DNA from 2 places in the Salinicola sp. CR57 genome. Region 1 is predicted to be linked to the other one. Evidence: predicted binding sites of a transcription regulator. Region 1 holds the regulator's gene; the other holds the start of a gene.
The links. Region 1 encodes LexA, which represses DNA repair genes until DNA is damaged. Its sites were predicted from a motif close to TACTGTNTANNTANACAGTA; they were not measured.

Region 1 (7,856 bases):
GTGATAATGAATGGTTCCAAAGTCGTCTCCTGATCGTCTCGGCCGGCCACCGCTGATGAACCGTGGCACATGAAACGGCGCGCTCCGCTGCGCCTCGATGGGGCCAGAAGCTAACAGGCGACTTTCGGCTTAGCCAGAAGTTTAAGGGCGTAGAGTTTGGAGTATTTCTACAGGAATTCGCCCATTTCGCGCATTCCTGTAGTCCCGCGAGGCGAGGCGACTTCTCCACCGACGACGAGTTGCCCCGGCCGCGGATTTCGGCCGACAATGGGCGATCGACATCAACGGATCAATGCCATGCCCCGCACCGCGTTCTTTATCTCCGACGGCACCGGCATCACCGCGGAGACCCTCGGTCGCAGCCTGCTCTCACAGTTCGAGAACACGGATTTCATCCAGGTCACCAAGCCCTACATCGACACGCTCGACAAGGCCCGTTCGCTGGTCGGCATCATCGAGGCCACAGCCGAGCGCGACGGGATCCGTCCCATCGTCATCGACACCATCGTCGACCAGGCGATCCGCAGCATCGTCGCCGAGGCGCCGGCCTTCAAGGTCGACATCTTCTCCACCTTCCTCGCCCCGCTGGAAGAAGAGCTGGAGACCCACTCGACGTATACCGTCGGCCGCACCCACGCAATCGGCCGCGACGATGTCTACATGCATCGTATCGAGGCGGTCAATTTCGCCCTCGACAACGATGACGGCGCGCGAACGCATCAGTATCAGGAGGCAGACATCATCCTGATCGGCGTCTCCCGCTGCGGCAAGACGCCCACCTCGCTCTACCTGGCGCTGCAGTTCGGCATCCGCGCCGCCAACTATCCGCTGACCGAGGACGACCTGGACGAGAACGGCATTCTCAACCTGCCGCCGTCACTGGCCAACCATCGCCACAAGCTGTTCGGCTTGACCATCGATGCCCGCCGGCTGTCGGCCATCCGCACCGAACGTCGGCCAGACAGCCGTTACTGCTCGATGGACCAGTGCATGCAGGAAATCGGCCAGGCGGAAGCGCTTTATCGCCGCCACAACATTCCGTTCATCGACACCACGCGCTTCTCGATCGAAGAGATCTCGACGCGCATGATGAACGAAACCGGCCTGCAGAGACGTTTCAGCCCGCGCTAGGCGGGCTGAAACGAGACTCGGGGCATCAGCGGTCGGCTCACAACCCCTTGGGCGCGAAGATACCCGGCGCGTTACGCCAGTACCCCTTGTAATCCATGCCGAAGCCGAACACGTAGCGATCGACGACCTCCAGGCCGCAGTAGTCGGCCTTCAGATCGGGCGACGACTTGCGATCGTGTCGCTTGTCGACCAGCACCGCCGTCGAGATGCTCGCCGCTCCGGCCTGGCGGCAGTAATCGAGAATGGCCGCCAACGTGGCGCCCTCGTCGAGAATGTCGTCGACGATCACGACATGGCGACCGGCCATGGGAATCTCCGGCGACACTCGCCAGAACAGCTCACCGCCGCGGATACCACCGCGATAGCGGGTAGCGTGCAGATAGTCGACTTCCAGCGGAAAACCGAGCCGCGTCAGCAGATGTCCGGTGGTGATCAGTCCGCCGTTCATGACGCAATAGAAAACCGGCAGCTTATCGCCCAACTGGTTCGTGATATCGGCCGCCATGCGGTCCAGCGCCTGTTCCACCTGCGCCTGGTCGATCAGGCAATCGGCGTTGTCCATCACTTCCTGCATCGAGCTCAGGGCATCGATCGAGGGGGGTTGATTCATCGTCTACGGTTCACCATGGAAAGAGCGACGGCCAGGGTCATCACCGACCGTCGCGGGAAAACAGGGGGACTCTACCCGTCATTCGGACTCGTTGAGCGATTCAAGACGGGCGTGGGTGCGCCGCCAGCGGGAGATCGCGGTGAGCGACGCCAGCGTGGGACGGGCGCGGGCGTAACGCAGCTTGGCGACACGCTGGGTCTGGCGGCCCTCACAGGCCGCGACGATCTCGCGTGCCGCTGCGGGAGCATTGCAGATGACAGCCATGTCGCAACCGGCCCCCCAGGCCGCTTCGGCCCGCTCGCTGGGTGACCCGGCCGCGTGCGCCGCCGCCATGGTCAGATCATCCGAGAAGATGGCGCCCTTGAAACCGAGCTCTTCGCGCAGCATACCAAGCCAGCTGGGAGAGAACCCGGCGGGCCGATCGTCGAACGCGGAGTAGATGACGTGAGCCGGCATGATGCCGTCCAGCTTGGTGGCGAGCCTGGCGAAAGGAACCAGGTCGTGCTCGCGCAGCTCCGCCAAGGAGCGCGGATCCTCGGCAACCCCGAAATGAGAATCCTGCCGCGCTCCCCCGTGGCCGGGGAAGTGCTTGCCGACCGCGACCATGCCCGCCTCGTGGAGCCCCTCGATGAAGGCGCCCGCCAGCACGGCGACCACCTCCGGGTCCGGCGAGAAACTTCGCGACCCGATGGCGGGCGACTGATCGTCGTCGAGATCGAGCACAGGCGCGAAACTCAGATCGAATCCGCAAGCGGCCATCTCCATGCCCAGCAGCCAGCCGGCGTCCTGGGTCAGGGTCAATGCCGACTCGGGGAACTCCACGAAGTGGTGGCCCAGTACCGCCATGGGCGGTATCTGCGTCACGCCCTCCTTCAAGCGCTGCACCCGACCACCTTCCTGGTCGATCGCAACCAGGATGTCGGGTCGACACTCGCGAATCTGGCCGATCAACGCCTGGGTCGTGGCGACGTCCGGGGTGTTTCTGGCAAACAGCAGGACACCACCGACCTCCGCTCGCGAGATCAACTGGCGCTCTTCGTCACGTAACCGGGTGCCTTCGACATCCAGCATGACCGGGCCGAGAGGTTGAGTCATAGCTAACACCTGAGACCATTGAGCGCCCGATTCTAGACGACAGCGGGTTCCCATGACAGAGGCCGAGGGTGCCAGGAGTCATCCTCTCACTCGACAGCCGAACCGACCTTCTCCAGGGACGCAGGCAGCGGCGCCTGCATGCCGGCCACCACGACCGGACGAAGATGGCGGATCAGCTCCCTGACCGACATGTGTTCCTGATACTCGCTGTCGGCGATATCCCTCAGCGCATCCAGTCCAGATAGGGTGAAGATCACGGTGCCCAGCATGAAATGGAGCCGCCAGAATCGCTCGGCATCCGGCAGGTCCGGCGTCGCCAGTCGCAGGCAGCGGACGAAACGGTGGAACGTCTCCCCGTAGTGCTCCTGGATATAGCGCCGCAGATGACCCTGGGCCTGCGTATAGGCCAACCCCAGTAGCTTCATGAAGACCTTGAGGCTATTGCGTTCGGCGGGCACATCCAGAACGCTGGTGGCAAGCTGCTCCAGCAGCACCTCGAGCGGCACGCCCTCCTTTCGGTAGCGCGCCTCCAGTCCATCCAGCGCCAGATTCAGCCGCTCCGAGAACGGATCGAGATAGCGGGCAAACACGGCCTGGATCAACGCTTTCTTGGAGCCAAAATGATAATTCACCGCCGCCAGATTGACCTTGGCCCGAGTCGTGATGTTGCGCAGCGAGGTTTCAGCGAACCCCTTTTCGGCAAAAAGGACCTCCGCCGTATCGAGAATACGAGTAACGGTGTCGGGTCGGGCCATGTCATACCTCGTGCCTGAGAACAACGACTTAGAACGATTATGATTCTAATCATTCCCACACAAGCCACACAATCGAGCATTTCGTCGGACCTGGGGCCCCGAGTCTCCGAGTCGGGGCGCGAAAGGCTTCCCTCATCGCGAATGACTGGATACAATTCCAGCCTGTATGCATGAACACGCCTGGCCGCGGACCGGACGCCACTCCATCCGATCCATGTCCAGTTGGATAACGCCTGGCGATCCAAGCAGGCTCCAGATCGCCTGATTGACCCTCAAGGCCCGGGAGAGACCGATGGCGCGACCGCTCACCGCACGACAGCAGAACGTCTATGATTTCATCGTCAAGACGATGGGCGAATTCGGCTACCCGCCGACACGAGCCGAAATCGCCCGCGCGCTGGGGTTCCGCTCCCCCAACGCCGCCGAGGAGCACCTGCGCGCGCTGGACCGCAAGGGCGTCATCCGCATGATACCTGGCACTTCCCGCGGGATCCGATTGCCCGCCAGCGGGCAGGAAGCCGAACCTGCCGAAGCCGCCATCGAGGGCTTGCCGGTGATCGGCAGCGTCGCTGCGGGCAGCCCGATTCTGGCCACCGAACACATCGACCGATACTGCCCCCTGCCGGCCGACTATTTCACGCCCAGCGCCGACTACCTGCTCCGGGTTCGCGGACTGTCGATGAAGGATGCCGGAATCTTCGACGGTGACCTGCTCGCCGTTCACCGCACCCAGGAGATTCGCAACGGCCAGATCGTCGTGGCAAGGCTGGAGGACGACGTCACCGTCAAGCGCTTCCAGCGCCAGGGCAGCCGGGTCACGCTCATCGCCGAGAACGCGGATTTCGAACCCATCGTGATCGATCTGAAGCATCAGCACCTTGAGATCGAGGGACTCGGCGTCGGCGTCATTCGCGGTGGCAACGGTAGCGGCCTTCACTGAGGCTATCGCCCGGCGCCATGCGCAAGATTCTGCATGCCGACTGCGACTGCTTCTACGCGGCCGTGGAGATGCGCGACGACCCGTCGCTCGCGAATACGCCGCTGGCGATCGGCGGAAGTGCCGAGCGACGGGGAGTGATCGCTACCTGCAACTACCCGGCGCGGCAATTCGGCGTGCACTCCGCCATGCCCACGGCGCGGGCGCTGCGTCTGTGTCCCGAGTTGAAGCTGCTGCCGCCCGACTTCAACAAGTATCGGGAAGTATCGCAACAGATCCAGGCGATCTTTCACGAACTGACACCGCTGGTCGAGCCGCTCTCTCTCGATGAAGCCTACCTTGACGTGACCGAGGTCACCCGATTCCGGGGCAGCGCCACCTGGATGGCTCGTTGGCTCAAGGACGAAGCCCTGGCGAGAACAGGCATCGTCATCTCGGTCGGCGTCGCCCCCAACAAGTTCCTTGCCAAGATCGCCAGCGACTGGGACAAACCGGACGGCCTGTTTGTGATCCCACCGACGGAGATGGAGTCGTTCATTACCGACTTGCCGGTCAGGAAACTCCATGGCGTTGGGCCGGCGACGGCGACCAAGCTCGATACCCTGGGGATCGCCAGTTGTGCCGATCTCCGGGCCCAGCCGATGGACAAGCTGCTGGATCAGTTCGGCAAGTTCGGACGCCGTCTGCACGAATTGGCGCACGGCATCGACGACCGTCCGGTCAACGTCTCGCGTGAACGCAAATCCGTCAGCGTCGAGACCACCTATGACCGCGACCTGCCCCACCTCAGTGACTGTCACGGGGCGCTCGAGCCCCTGATCGAGAAACTCCACGATCGCATCGCCCGCCATGGCGACCCCGCCATTGCCAAGCAGTTCGTCAAGGTACGCTTCGACGACTTCTCAAGCACCACGCAGGAAACGGGGGCTCGCGGCATCATCGACGCGCGCTTCCATGAGCTGCTGGAAAGCGCATGGCGACGAGGCGAGCGCCCGGTCAGGCTGCTGGGTGTCGGCGTGCGGCTGGTGCCGGAGCAGGAGCAGCGCCAGCTGGGCCTGTTCGACGGCGACCAGCCGGCGACGCCTTGAACGTCAGGTGGCGCGGATCAGGAGAACACCACCGTCTTGTTGCCGTGAATGAGCACGCGATCCTGTAGATGCCAGCGCAATCCACGCGCGAGCACGGCCTTTTCCACATCGCGCCCCAGACGCACCAGGTCCTGGGGTGTATGGCAATGCGACACGCGCTGGATGTCCTGTTCGATGATCGGCCCCGCGTCGAGCTCCTCGGTGACGTAGTGGCAGCTGGCACCGATCAGTTTGACGCCACGCTCGAAAGCTTGGTGGTAAGGCTTGGCCCCGGCGAACGACGGCAGGAAGCTGTGGTGGATATTGATGACTCGCCCGGCATACCGCTGGCAGAGATCGGGTGGCAGAATCTGCATGTATCGCGCCAGTACCACGCTGTCGGCTTCGGCCGCCGTGATCAGACGCTCGGTCTGGGCAAAGGCCGACGCCTTGTCACCGGGCTCAACCGGAACGTGATGGAATGGAATTCCGTACCAGGCCACCATGGCGCGCAGATCGTCATGGTTGGAGATCACGCACGGGATATCGCACTCGAGCTCCCCGGCCGACCAGCGATAGAGCAGATCGGCCAGGCAGTGCGACTCCTTGGAAACCATGATCACCAGCCGCTGGCGTCGGTCGGAGTCGCTGAGGCGCCAGCTCATCTCGAACTCTTCGGCGATGGGCGCGAAGGCGATTCGAAACTCCCGGGCACTCAGCGCATTGGCCTGAATGTCGTAGCGCATGAAAAAGCGCCCGGTAGCCAGGTCGGAATGCTGGTTGGCTTCGATGATCGAGCCTTCCTGGGAAGCGATGAAGCCCGACACCCGCGAGACGATACCGACGCGGTCGGGACAGGAAACGATGAGACGATAGTTGTGCGACATAACTCTGAGGACACTCTGTTAACGCATAAGCGCTTTAGGAAAGAGCTCGGGGTGTAAAAGCGCTCAAACCGACCATTCGGCCCGGTTGCGAAACCGAACCCGGCGCGGCGGCATCACCTCGGCAGAAACGACACATCGATGACCCGCCGCCTTGGCGACCCGCATGAGGAGCCGCAGACGGCAACACCAGCCTCGATGCCAGGTGACGCCGCTTCCCGACGAACGGCGCATTGTACCCTACTCGTCAGCGTCGACCAGCGTCTGCGCCCGTTTGAGCGGGTCGAGACGCATGACTTATAGTGGAACGAGATTTCCTCCTTCAAGGATGCCGATGTTCCGTCCGCGCGCACAGATCCGCCCTCGTACTTATCCGCCGCTACTATTCCATCCCCTGGGGGGATGCGGTGAAATCGGCATGAATCTGTCGCTCTATGGCTATGACGGCCACTGGATTGCCGTGGATTGCGGCATGACGATTCGCCAGGACCTCCCCGATCAGCCCCTGCAGATCCCCGATGTCGACCATCTGGCGGCGAATGCGATGGTCCCCTCTGCAGTGTTCATCACCCATGGTCATGAGGATCATCTCGGCGCCCTGGCCTGGATATGGCCTCGCTGGAACTGCCCGGTCTACGCCACGCCTCTGGCCATCGAGATGTTGCGGGCCAAATTCTCGGAGCAGGGCCTGAGAGTCGATGCACTGAAGCCCATCCAGCCCGGCACACGGGTGGCTGCCGGCCCTTTCGGCGTGACCTTCCTGCCAGTGACCCACTCGATACCGGAGAGCTGCGCCCTTTCCATCATCACGCCGCGCCACAAGGTGCTGCATACCGGTGACTGGAAATTGGATGAACGCCCTCTCATCGGAGCGCCATTCTCCGCCGCCCAGTTCCAGGCGCTGGCACCGGTGGACCTCGTCGTGGCCGACTCGACCAATGCCGACGTCGAAGGGCACTCCCGAAGTGAAGCGGAAGCGGCCGAGGCGCTGGAGTCGGTCATCCGGGAGTGCCGGGGACGCGTCGTGGTCAGCTGTTTCGCCAGCAATATCGCTCGCATCAAGGCGCTGGGCGCGATTGCCGAGCGCACCAATCGTCGCGTGGCGCTGCTGGGACGCTCGATGGAACGCATGGTTTCCATCGCCACCCAACTGGGCTATCTCGACGATTTCCCACCACGGGTCCCGGCGAATGACCTGGGTTACCTTTATGCCGAGGAGGTTCTCATCATCGCCACCGGGAGCCAGGGCGAACCTCGCTCCGCACTGTCTCGCCTGTCCCAGGGACGACACCCGGCTCTCGATCTGCTGGCCGACGACGACGTCATCTTCTCGGCTCGCGCCATCCCCGGTAACGAGCGCCCCATCGCGCGTCTCAA
Region 2 (7,856 bases), on a different contig from region 1:
GACCATGATCGAGCCGGACCGCTGCTGGACGAGATAGAGCGGCAGTTTCTCGAGCCCCCTGACGTTTCGAAGCCTCTGCTTCGCGTGTCCCAGGGACCGGTCGCTTATCTGCCTTCCCTGCTCATCGCGAAGGGCGACAGCGTACCCCTCAGCGACGGCGCGAAAACGGAAGGACTGCGGCGTGACAGACTCGATGTGGAGCTCCGAGATCTGCCCATCACGTGCAAGTTGTACAAATTTCGAGAACTTCATGGCTACCATCCTTGGCTAGGCTTTCTCGATTTCGGAATGAAGCTTCAACACCCGGGTGCCGTCTTCCTGCTTGATCAGATACGCCGGCGTTTGCTTGGTACCCTTCCTTGTCACCTCGGTGCCCTGCAGTTTCCTGGTGACTTTCTCCTGGTACTTCCGGGTCACCTGACCTTCCGCCCAGTTGTCGCCCCACTTCCATTTGACCCACTCGCGCTGCTTGTAGTCCGACATGTCTGAAATCCCTTTCCTGTACACAACGACAATCTTGTACAATTTATTTCATCATGCCATGATGCTTTCGTCGGCACGGATCGCTGACGGAGACTTGAGCCGCGGGCCCAGTTCAGGAGCACCAACCAGACATCGACCGGTCAGGAAGACCGGCCAGCGGGAAGCCAAGGATGGCTATCATGAAACACGAGATTTCCTGCCCACGCTGCGGGCACCACGAAGCAGCCTCAAACGATACCGCCCGAGACTGGGACGAGATCAATTGCCTGGGATGTGGCGAGTTCATTGGCACCCGGGATCACCAGTTCGCTTTTGCCTCGCGCAACCACCGCATGCACACCCTGAGTCAGTCGCTGGAACTGCTGATCGAAATGTCCCGCGATAAAGCGTGGATGCGGACAATGGCCTCTGCCGCTTGAGTCAATACCAGCTTTCACACTGTTCCCTTCGGCCGCTCACCATGAGCGGCTTTTTTCGTCCAGCCGCCCATTGCGTCACCGTCGCGGCCTTTCCGGGCATCGGGAGGAAAGGATCGCCATCATTGAGGTGCCCCCCCGCCGCGCGTCGCACTCTCCTTTACGCTGGGGCGCTCCTTTCGAGATGAAGGTAAGTGGGATCGAAGTCACCCGCCTCCTGGAGCTCGTCCCAGTCGAGCACGGTGATATGAGTTCGAGTCACCTGGAGAAGTCCCTGTTTGGCGAGCATTCCGTAGACTCGACTCATATGGACCGAGCTGATGCCAAAGGCATCGGCCAGATTCGCTTGAGTGACTGGAAACTCGAAGGAGCTCCCTTCCGTAAGGCCTACCGCTTTGAGACGCATCATCAGTTCACAGACCAGATGCGCCACCCTTCCAAAGGCCTCACGCTGACCAATGTTGAGCATCCAGTCTCTGTATATGGCCGCGTCGATCAACGTCTCGCGCCACAGGGCAACCCCCAACCGAGGGTAGGTATCGCACACTTGTCGTATCTTCTCGTGGGGGATATAGCCCACGGTGCAGGAACTGATCGGAGCGAGGCCAAAATCCATCACCCCAAGGTGCAGGCTCTGAATATCGGGAATATCCCCCGGGACATGGATTGCCATGATCTGACGCCCGCCGTCGGACGTCAGTTTGTAGATGCAGGTAAAGCCCTCGATCACCACGCAGCACTGCGTGGGCCGCTCTCCCATGCGCACGATGTCGTGACCCGGTTCCAGCGATGCTATTTCCAAGGGCAAATCTCTAAGCGCTCGGATCTCTTCATTCGATACGGGATGAATACTTTGCAGCCTTCGGATCAGCAAATCGTTCGGCGAAATTGAGCGGGTCATAAGCAAGTTCACATCAGAGGATTGGGCCAAGATAACTACCTGAGAATAGCCGATGCTGTGCCTTTCGCTGTGAGCGGCAGCGAGTTCCTCGGCTACCCGGTTCGGCCGCTACATCCTGCTTCACTCGCCGTGTTCTGGGTCCGAGCCGGGACCGGACAGGAGTTGGGCGTAAAGTATCTCCTCCCTCGTAGGAGACAAAGCACCAATGGCACTCGAGCTTAACGTATGTTGGGAGCCTCCCCTCCGCGTTGATTTAGCCTCGCAGGGTGGCCGCGATTTCGCGGTCCAACATTTGCGGAGAACATCATGTTCCAGCATTCATCGAAGCTTCAGTACCCCGTAAAAGTCGACAAGCCCGATCCCCAGTTCGCGATGCTTTTGCAGCAAGCGATCGGCGGGGTCGAGGGCGAGATCCGCGTTGCGATGCAGTACTTCTTCCAGGCCATGGGAGCACGCGGCGATGACCGCATCCGCGACTTGCTCATGTCGACGGCAACGGAAGAACTCTCTCACATCGAAATGCTCGGCCACGCCGTCGCGCTCAACCTGGAAGGTGCCCCTGTCTCCTATCAGGAGGAGTCGGCCAAGGACCCCATCATCAACGCGATACTTGGCGGCGCCAATCCTCGCCACCTGCTGTCGTCCGGGCTGTCGGCAATGCCGGTCAATGCCAACGGCGTACCGTTCGATATGAGCCATGTCTATGCGACCGGCAACATCGCCGCGGACATGATGGCCAACGTTGCGGCGGAGTCCGGTGGCCGCGTCCTGGCCTCGCGGCTCTACAATTGGACCGACGACAAGGGCATGAAGGACTTTCTCTCGTTCCTTATCGCCCGTGACACCTACCATCAACAACAGTGGCTCGCGGTGATCGAAGAGCTGGGCGGACTCGAGAAGAATTTGCCGATTCCGAACTCCACCCCCAAGGCTCACGAAGCGACAGAGCACGCCTACTACTACCTCAACACCCTGACCGACAAGAAGGCGCCTGAGGGGCGCTGGAACACGGGTCCGTCGCTAGACGGCCGAGCGGAGTACTCAACACGTCAGCAGCCGGAGCCGGAGGGCCAGGAGCCCTCCCTCGGCAAAGCGCGTAAAGGCTCTGGCGCCCAAAACGAACAGATGTAATTTCTCACCTTCGGCCCATCGCCACGATGGGCCTTCAATTCCCTATCCCCTAACCCATTGGCCACGCCTACGCCAGCCTGATACTGTATGCACATCCAGCATCCTCAGGGAGCACCCAGTCATGTCTACACAGTTCAAAGCCGCCGCGTCGTATCAGCAGTTGACCCGCCGCATCCAGCGACAGATCGCCCGGGCGCGCGATCGCGAGCAGTATGCTGTCACCGTCTACCGCTTCGACGAGGACGATCCCATCGCCTGGGAGCGTATGCTCAACGAGTTCGAGGAACTGGAAGACGTCTCGGTCGATCGTGTCGGCGCGGCCGAAGCGCTGGTCACCTGGAACGCGGCGGAAACGGAAGCGGCGTCATGATCACCGTTGTCGATGTCGGCCAGGCCGCCCTGGGCGCGCCGCCCTCCTCGAGCTCCCTCGCCGCCGGCGAAGTCCACGCGGGCTTGCGGCCACCCGCGCACGACTAGCTCAAGACGGCGCCGGGTCCGAACGTCACACGGTCGATCGCCTCTTGCGCCCGAGCACGGGCCCACCGAGCCGGTGGGCCGGGGTCGCCGCCAAGTCCAATCCAAGTGATCGGCCGGTGGCCGGCGGACCGAGCCCCACCGCTTCCGGCCGGAGGCGGCGATACGAAATAGTGGCAATCGAGACCGAGACCTTCGCGATACTCTCGAGACTCGGGTTCGAGCTTGGCGAGTGCGGTATCCGCCAGCGGGCGCCGCTCGATCTGATCGCGGTTCGTCCCTCTTCCATGCATGGCTGAGACCTGGCCATACAAGAGGATTATGGCTACCAGAGTCGATGTCTGGACGTATTAAAACGGGCTAGCCCAGTAACCGCGCGGGTTGGAGGGGGATAAAAGGATATTTATGGACGGGTCTGATTACTGGAATGGAGCGGGTGAAGGGAATCGAACCCTCGTCTTAAGCTTGGGAAGCTTCTGCTCTACCATTGAGCTACACCCGCCACGGGCTAGATCGTAAAGCCGGGAACTGGGCCTTTGCAAGCCTGCATTTTGCCGCCGTCTTTCCCGGTCGTACGCCGGCGATCCACAAGAGAGAGCCCGGTCCTCCTGAGGTGGACCGGGCTCTCGATCAGCTTTCGCCTGACCAACTGACGGCCCCTGGGAACTGAATCCCGACTCCCTGGCGCCACCATCCTTGGCGAGTGCCTTGATATCTTTTCCCTGGCCGACAGTGAAAAGCTCTATCGTCACGCAATCGAAGACACAAGTCCGCTAGGGAATAAGCCGATCACTGACCCATAAAAACGATTTTAAAATCAACGCGGATTAAGTAATGAGAGGTTTTTCAGCAGCGATTTGTAACGGCAGTCCATGTCGGCCGGCGGGAGATAAAGTCGCAAAAACGGGAAGTAAAGGTAGGAAAAGTCATCAAGAAGCGTCAAAAAAATCCCCGACCAAAGTCGGGGAACCAAGGATCTACAACGAATCTCGATCTTATCTTCTCCATACGGAGGGAAATAGAGCCAATGATCTGTTTTTTTGTAAGAGATTGCCGACAAAATAGAATCACTCTTATATATCTGTCCCGCTCGTTGACCTGATTCCGGGGCTTCAGCGCACCCGTTAGACGACGTCGCGCACCCTCTCCCAGGCGTGCTCCAGATGCTCGCTCAATGCCGCCACCAACGCTGTCGCATCCCGCCGCTCGAGAGAGTCGATCATCGATTCGTGCTCGGCAACGGCGGCCGCCCACTTCTCCTCTCCCTCGTGCCCGATGAACCGAACCCGCTTGAGCTTCGACTGAAGTGAACCATGAACCTGAACCAGCGACTCATTGTGGCTCAGCGCCACGATGGCGGAGTGAATGCGCTGGTTCGTCTTGTAATAGTCGAGCCGGTTCCCTTCGCGATAATGTTCCAGCATCTCGTTGTGCAGCTCCCGCACCCACGCGATCTCCTCGTCGCTCGCTTCGGCACAGGCCAGGCGTCCTGCCAGCTCTTCGAGCGTACGGATCAACACCAGCATGTCCTGGATATCCTTTGCCGAGAAACGGCGAACCGAGGCGCCACGCTGTGGCGTCAGTTCCACCAGCCCCTCGCTGGCCAGATAGCGAAGTGCCTCTCGCAGAGGCGTCCGCGAGACGCCGAGCCGTTCGCAAAGTGGGCCCTCGTAGATCCGTTTTCCCGGCTCGAGCTCACCCTCGATGATCATGTCGCGGAGATGGCTGGTGATCGCATCGTGAAGCGAGTGCCTGGCAATCGCGGAACGCGGCGATGTCGTGTCGGACATGGCTGATCTCTTCATGGGTAGGGAACCGTTGATCGAAATAGGCGCCTGTAATGTCTCGATTCAGCCGTGGGCCGTCCCTGCGCGACCCTGCTCAGCCGAAAAGCGTGCTGACATCATACTGCGCTAGCCGAGGCCTTCGCCTCAATACCAACGTATAATGTATACATTTTGGTTTTGGGCGCAATCTCCTCTCAAGCAGGCACTCCGCCTCGAAGACCAGGAGATACCATGACGCCTTCATCATCGCGCAAAGCCGCGCCCGAGTTGCCGATCATCGCCCTGGCCATGGGCGATCCCGCAGGCATCAGCCCCGAGTTGACGGCCAGGCTGGCCGCAGACGATACCATCAAGCGAGCCGCACGCCTGGTCATCATCGGCGACCGTCGAATATTCGACGAGGGTGCCCGCACCGCCGGTCTCTCGCCGACGCTACATGCCATCGACGAGCAGAGCCCGCTTGCCGATCTTGCGAGCACACCGGCATTTCTCGATCTTGCCAACCTGGCGCCGGAGGATGTCGACCCGGGCGAGGCGACCCCGGCCGGCGGTGCGTTCGCTTCGGCCAACTTTCGCCGCGCGCTCGCGCTGGCCCACGACGGTCGGGTCGACGCGGTCTGCTTCACGCCGTTCAACAAGAAGGCGATGCGCTACGCCAATCCCGGTTATGACGACGAGATTCGCTTCGTGGCGGACGCCATCGGCTTCGACGGCAAGGCTCGCGAGTTCAATATTCTCGAATCGGTCTGGAATGCGCGGGTCACCTCCCACATCCCGCTGAAAGACGTCGCCGCCGCCCTGAGCCCGGAATCGATCATCGACGAGCTGACACTGACCCATCGCTGCCTGCAGCAGGCGGGGCATGACCACCCGCGCATCGCCGTCGCCGGCCTCAATCCTCACGCCGGCGACGGCGGCAGCTTCGGCATGGAGGAGATCGACATCATCGAGCCGGCGATCCGCCGCGCCCGCGAACAGGGGCTGGAGGTCGAAGGCCCCTTCCCCGCCGACACCGTCTTCCTTCGCGCCGTGAAAGAGGGCTTCCACGCGGTACTGACCATGTACCACGACCAGGGGCAGATCGCGATGAAGATGATGGGATTCGATAGTGGCGTGACGATGCTCGGCGGCCTTCCGTTCCCGGTCTGCACGCCGGCTCACGGAACGGCCTACGACATCGCCGGTCGCGGCATCGCCGACCTGGGCGCCTCCCGACAGGCGCTGCTGCTCGCCGCGCGCATGGCCGACCAGGCGCGCAAGGCGGCCGTCTGAAATTTCATCGCCGCGGCTTCCGCCAGTGGCGCTGAAAGGTAGTGGCAAGTCCGATTCGACATAGCTCACGAGCGTCATCAACAAGAGCAACAACGCAAGAACCGACAGGAGAAACGCCATGAACAAGCGCAACCCCCTTTCCGCCCATCAGCTCAAGCCTCTGGCTCTGTTATTCGCCGCACTTACCGTCTCCGGGAGCGCGCTCGCCTGGCAACCGGAACGCCCCGTCGAGTTCGTGGTGACCTCCGGCGCCGGCGGCGGCACCGACACCTTCGCGCGCACCGTGCAATCGATCATCGGCAAGCACAAGCTGATGGACAAATCGATCATCGTTTCCAACAAGGGCGGAGGCAGCGGCGCCGAGGGCTACGTCTATTCGGCCTCTTCCCCGGATGATCCCTACAAGCTGACGTTCGGTACCAACAACGAGTACCTGCTGCCCGAAGTCGGGGAAATGCCCTACGCCGCCGACGACCTGCAACCGGTGGCGGCCATGGCCATGGACGAATTCCTGATCTGGGTGAACGGCGACGCCGACTACGCCAGTGCCAAGGATTTCATCGATGCCGCCAAGCAGAACCCCGGCAAGATGCAGTTCGCCGGCAGCCAATCCAAGGACACCGACCAGACACTGGTCAGCATGATCGAGGAAGCCACTGGCGCCGATTTCCGCTACGTGCCCTTCAACGGCGGCAGCCAGGCGCTGGTGCAACTGGCCGGCGGCCATGTCGACGCCAACGTCAACAATCCCAACGAGAACCTCGGTCAGTGGCAGGCCGGCATGGTTAAGCCGCTGTGCGTGTTCAGCCCGGAACAGCTTCCCAAGGGCGAGCCCGTCTACCAGGGCAAGGGCTGGGGCGATATCCCCACCTGCCAGTCCCAGGGTATCGATATCAGCGAATACCGCATGCCGCGGACCGTCTGGCTGCCGGCGGGCGCCCCCGAGGAGGCGGTGACCTACTACCAGGAGCTGCTCAAGAAGGTCAGCGAGACACCTGAATGGAAGGACTACACCACCCGAACCGTGCAGACCAGCCGATTCCTGACTGGCGACGAACTCCAGCAGTACATCGATGACAACGCCAAGAGCGTCAAGAAGGTGTTCGAACAGGAAGGCTGGAACGCTTCCTGAGCCCATGCCGGCGGGCGGCCACTGGCGCCCGCCACGCCTCGGAGGGAATCAGCATGACCCACAACGGCATTTCCCGTTACAGCATGGAGATCGCCACGGCGCTACTGACCGGCGGGATCGGTCTCGCGATCTGCTACGGCGCCTGGCAGGTCGGTACCGGGTGGACCCCGAGCGGCCCGGACTCCGGCTACTTCCCGTTCTGGATCGGCGTGCTGATCGTCGCCGGCAGCGTCGTCAATCTGCTGCGAACGATCGTCGGG

Region 2: the regulator LexA is predicted to act here: its motif matches at 3,013-3,032, upstream of DOM56_RS16180 (DUF1654 domain-containing protein).

What each region holds. Positions count from the first base shown of each region.
Region 1 covers NZ_PZJL01000006.1:147,645-155,500, reverse strand. Annotated here, with positions in the region: gene ppsA (phosphoenolpyruvate synthase) at 1-20, opposite strand, end outside; gene DOM56_RS10775 (pyruvate, water dikinase regulatory protein) at 298-1,131, shown strand; gene DOM56_RS10770 (hypoxanthine-guanine phosphoribosyltransferase) at 1,169-1,741, opposite strand; gene nagZ (beta-N-acetylhexosaminidase) at 1,820-2,836, opposite strand; gene DOM56_RS10760 (TetR/AcrR family transcriptional regulator) at 2,923-3,591, opposite strand; gene lexA (transcriptional repressor LexA) at 3,884-4,531, shown strand; gene dinB (DNA polymerase IV) at 4,549-5,616, shown strand; gene purU (formyltetrahydrofolate deformylase) at 5,634-6,482, opposite strand; gene DOM56_RS10740 (ribonuclease J) at 6,898-7,856, shown strand, end outside.
Region 2 covers NZ_PZJL01000011.1:167,457-175,312, forward strand. Annotated here, with positions in the region: gene DOM56_RS16155 (DUF6482 family protein) at 1-252, opposite strand, end outside; gene DOM56_RS16160 (DUF2945 domain-containing protein) at 268-483, opposite strand; gene DOM56_RS16165 (hypothetical protein) at 663-902, shown strand; gene DOM56_RS16170 (Crp/Fnr family transcriptional regulator) at 1,060-1,830, opposite strand; gene DOM56_RS16175 (manganese catalase family protein) at 2,107-2,931, shown strand; gene DOM56_RS16180 (DUF1654 domain-containing protein) at 3,053-3,301, shown strand; gene DOM56_RS20045 (hypothetical protein) at 3,579-3,704, shown strand; tRNA gene DOM56_RS16185 (tRNA-Gly) at 3,834-3,907, opposite strand; gene DOM56_RS16190 (GntR family transcriptional regulator) at 4,530-5,195, opposite strand; gene DOM56_RS16195 (4-hydroxythreonine-4-phosphate dehydrogenase PdxA) at 5,424-6,464, shown strand; gene DOM56_RS16200 (tripartite tricarboxylate transporter substrate binding protein) at 6,583-7,596, shown strand; gene DOM56_RS16205 (tripartite tricarboxylate transporter TctB family protein) at 7,650-7,856, shown strand, end outside.